2 regions of the Candidatus Pelagibacter sp. HIMB1623 genome follow, and region 1 is predicted to be linked to the other one. Evidence: riboswitches for the same ligand, from Rfam matches in the RefSeq annotation. Region 1 holds a riboswitch; the other holds the start of a gene.

Evidence for each region. A riboswitch is a leader RNA that binds a small molecule or an ion and turns the genes downstream of it on or off. The one in region 1 is predicted to bind S-adenosylmethionine.
Region 2: it holds a riboswitch for S-adenosylmethionine, as region 1 does, so the genes downstream of both, ACTTBN_RS01085 (homocysteine S-methyltransferase family protein) here and ACTTBN_RS02170 (O-acetylhomoserine aminocarboxypropyltransferase/cysteine synthase family protein) in region 1, are expected to answer to the same signal.

Annotation. Positions count from the first base shown of each region.
Region 1 is NZ_JBNAJN010000003.1:145,828-148,031, reverse strand. Features, by position in the region: gene argC (N-acetyl-gamma-glutamyl-phosphate reductase) at 1-43, opposite strand, end outside; gene rpsI (30S ribosomal protein S9) at 77-514, opposite strand; gene rplM (50S ribosomal protein L13) at 516-974, opposite strand; SAM riboswitch class V at 1,117-1,183, shown strand; gene ACTTBN_RS02170 (O-acetylhomoserine aminocarboxypropyltransferase/cysteine synthase family protein) at 1,186-2,204, shown strand, end outside.
Region 2 is NZ_JBNAJN010000001.1:197,035-199,238, reverse strand. Features, by position in the region: gene ACTTBN_RS01090 (DMT family transporter) at 1-361, shown strand, start outside; gene ACTTBN_RS01085 (homocysteine S-methyltransferase family protein) at 354-1,259, opposite strand; SAM riboswitch class V at 1,267-1,329, opposite strand; gene ACTTBN_RS01080 (putative 2OG-Fe(II) oxygenase) at 1,421-2,011, opposite strand; gene ACTTBN_RS01075 (sulfite exporter TauE/SafE family protein) at 2,048-2,204, opposite strand, start outside.

The DNA.
Region 1 (2,204 bases):
TATATCCTGTAGATCCGGCAACTAATGCATTAAGCTTAGGCATTTTTTATTATAGCAGTTTAAATTGTAAAAAAAATTATCTTTTAGAAAACTGGAAGCTTCTTCTAGCTTTTCTTCTACCAGGTTTTTTTCTCTCAACGGCTCTTGAGTCTCTGGTTGTAAGTTTCTCAGTTTTCAATGTTGTTTTTAGATTTTCATCAAAAAGAACTAAAGCTTTTGAAATACCATGAACCATTGCTCCGGCTTGACCTGTAGGTCCACCACCTTTTACGCTACATCTAACATCATAATCTGTAGCTTGATTTATAATCTCAAAAGGTCTTGTAATTTGCATTTTATGAATTTCATCAGCAAAATATTCATTATATAATTTGCCATTTACATAAATTTTACCAGAACCTTTTTTTAACCAAACTTTCGCTATTGAAGTTTTTCTTCTACCTGTCGCGTACTTACTATCTTTAAAATCTAACTTTAATTTTGGAGTTTTTATGTTTGATTGTACGTTTTCCATATTAATTTCTTGCAATGTTTTTATTGTTTAGTTTATCTAATTCTATAATTTTTGGATTTTGTGCAGCATGAGGATGGTCACTTCCAGAATAAATTTTTAATTTTGTTAATTGTTTTCTACCCAAAACTCCACCGGGCAACATTCTTTTAACTGCTAGTTTTAAAGTTTCTCCAGGTTTTTTTTCATGAAGTTTTTCTGGAGTTGTAACTTTTATTCCACCAGGGTGACCTGTATGTCTATAGTACTTTTTATTTTGAAATTTTTTACCAGTAAATTTTGCTTGTTCAATATTTTTTACGACTACAAAATCACCATCATCCATATGAGGTGTGTAAGTAGTTTTATTTTTACCTCTAATTATATTAGATACAACAGTTGCTAATCTTCCAACAACGGCATTTTTTGCATCTATCTCGTACCAAGATGATGTAACTTGATCTTTTTTTGTGAATTTTGTCATTGTGCGAGGATTAATACTATTAAATTATTCAAAGTCAATTTTATATTTAGCTTGTAAAACGTAATTAATATGCTAGAAAACTCCTGCCGATTTGATCCTATTGCGGGCATAAAACTGCTAAAATGGAATTTTCATAAAATTAAAAATCGGTAGGCATTTGAACTGTATTGTGCGCCTTGCAGAAAGCAAAAGCACTAAAAAAGGAGTAAAAATGAGTACAAAAAGAAATAATCCAGAAACTATTGCGATACATGGTGGAGATTACAGAAGTGATCCAGCTACAAATTCGGTAGCAGTTCCAATTTATAGAACAACCTCGTATCAATTTAATAACACTGAACATGCAGCTAATTTATTTGCGTTAAAAGAGTTTGGAAACATCTATACACGAATAATGAATCCAACTAACGATGTGTTAGAAAAGAGAATCGCTGCTCTTGAAAGTGGTCTTGCAAGTTTAACTGTAGCTTCTGGTCAAACTGCTTCTACTTTTGCGATATTAAACGTTGCTCAAGCTGGAGACAATATTGTCAGTTCAACAGATCTATATGGTGGAACAGTTTCGTTGTTTACACATACTTTAAGTAAGCTTGGTATAGAAGTAAGATATGCAGATCCTTCTGATCCAAAAAACTTTGAAAAAGCAATAGACGATAAAACTAGAGCTTTTTATGGAGAGACATTGCCAAACCCATATTTAAGAGTTTTTCCAATTAAAGAAGTTTCAAATATTGGTAGAAAATATAACATTCCATTAATCTTGGATAACACTGCTGCCCCTGTAATTTGTAAACCAATTGAACATGGTGCTGCTGTGGTTGTTTATTCTTTAACAAAATATATAGCAGGTCATGGAACAGTAGTTGGAGGCGCACTGGTAGATGGTGGAAATTTTGATTGGACAGCAGATCCAAAAAGACAGCCACTATTTAATGAACCAGATGCAAGTTATGGAGGTCTTGTTTGGGGTAAAGCTGTGCCTGAATTAACAGGTGCAAATGTTGCCTTTGCAGTACGAGCAAGGGTAACCTTGTTAAGAGATTTAGGATCAGCACTTTCTCCAGATAATGCATTTGGTGTTATACAAGGACTTGAAACAGTTGCTTTAAGAATGAAACAACATTGTGATAATGCTGCAAAAGTGGTTGGGTACTTAAAAAATCATAAAGCTGTTGAGAGAGTAATTTATGCTACTGAACATAATGAGGAGATATCAAACAGAGCAAAAAA
Region 2 (2,204 bases), on a different contig from region 1:
AATTAGCAAGAAAAAAAATGAAAATGTTACCAGTTCAATTTTGATTTGGGCTACTATTATATTATTACCTTTAGTATGTTTGATTGAACAACCTTGGAAAACTGTTCCAAGATTAGATTCTACTATTTCAGTTATTTATCTTGGTTTGGTATCTACTGGAATTGCCTGGTTATTGAGATTTAAAATTTTAATTAACAATGGTTTAATTTTTCAATCTCAAGTATCTTATCTAATTCCAATATTTGGTACTATTTTAAGTTATATCTTTTTAAAAGAATTGGTTACTACTAAAGTTATAATTTCGTTGATAGCAGTTGTTATAGGTATCTATTTTGTAAAAAAAGGTACAAAAGTTAAATAGTATTTTTTATTGCCTCTATATGAGAAGGACGAGTTTCACAGCATCCTCCAAGAATAGTGGCTCCATTTTCTTTAAATTTTTTTGCAAAAATTGATATTTTTTCAGGATCTAAATCTTTTCTTTGACCTAAAAAACTATTGGGGTTAGATCCATCATTTTCTTTATACTGAGAAGTATAACCACCTTTTGGTTTAGTTGTGATAAATCCGTTTAATTTGAAACCAAATGGAACTTTAAGTTTTTGAATTTCATCTAAATTATTCTCATAATTTTCAGGCGAAACACATGCTAGAATTACTCCTAGGCAATTTTCAGTAATTATTGAATTAATTTCAGAAATTTTTTCTCCACTTGGTAAAGAGTTTCCTTCAGAAATATGAACCCCAACTAAGTATGGTTTATTAAATTTCTTAATAGCTTCTATTCCACATCTAATTTCTTTGATACTGCTCCAGACATCAAAATAGAAAAAATCTACTGAAGGGTTTAGTATTTCTGCTAATTCCGAATGATCCTTTGTGATTTCTTTTTCACTTCTCTTGTCTTCTTCATATGTCAAATCTTGAGGTGGGAGTCCTCCTGCAATCTTAATATGTGGATTATTTAATTTAGCTTTTTGTGCAATTTCACAGGCTTTCTGATTTAAGAATTTAAATTGATCTTCTATTCCATTTTCTCTCAATCTTTTTCTTCTCGTTGTAAAAGTTGTAGTTACAATTACATCAGCTCCCGATTTAATAAAATCATTATGAATATTAAGTATTAAGTCGTGGTATTTTTCCTCAATTAAAGCATTTGCACTCCACAAAGTTCCTTTAGATTCCATACCTCTGGCCAATAATTCTTGACCCATTCCACCATCTAAAATTTTTGTTGTTTTAAAAAAATCCTTATTCATTTTATCCTCACTTTTTTAGTGCTTAAGCTAAATGCAGGTGCACAATATAGTTCAACTACCTTGCTAATTAGATCTATTGGGAATTTCCTTTTTAGCAGTTTATGCCCGCAATAGGATCAAATCGGCAAATGGATTTATATAATATTATTAAAATTTGTAAATTATTTATTAAAAATTATTTTAGCATTGAAAGAAAATGATCTTCTTTCTTCCTCAATATTAAATGGGTAGGCTGTATGCATTAAATAATTGGGAAATATTATAAGATCACCTGTTTTAGGTATCAAATTAAAAATACTTTTTGAAAGAAAAGCTTTTTGCCCATTAATAAAATCAATTGTGCCATTGGTTTTTATTTTTTTATTTTTAACATTTTTATTTTTTGTCATATGTTTTGGAATTTTTAAATAACCAACACCCGATAAGTCTCCTTCATGATAATGTATAGGATTATACTCATTTTTATATTGGCTAACGACCCACAGGTTTAAAATTCTAATTTCTTTAATTTTTTTAATATGTTCTTTAGTTAGAAAAATTTTAATATTTTTTATTAATTCTTTTTCCAAATTTTTTTTTATAAAACTTTTAGAAATTTGAACTTCTTTTCTAATTTGACTTGCTAATTTTGAACTATAATCATTTGATTTTGAGAAGATTTTTGTATCAACTTCCTTGTTAATTTTTTCTAAAAATTTTTTAGAAATTTTAGATTTTCCTATTGAAGGCCCAAATGGTTTAAAATTTTTCATGAGAGATTAAATATATCAAAAAATAATTAATTCAACTTATGCTATAAGTGTTATGCCCATCCTTATAGCAACAAAAATTACTAAGAATGCAGTCATCAGGGCTAATATTTTGTTAGATAGGAATTTTATATTTAAAAAACTTCCAATTTGACCACCAATTAAGACAGCAATAAATAGTGGCCAGTAATTTAAA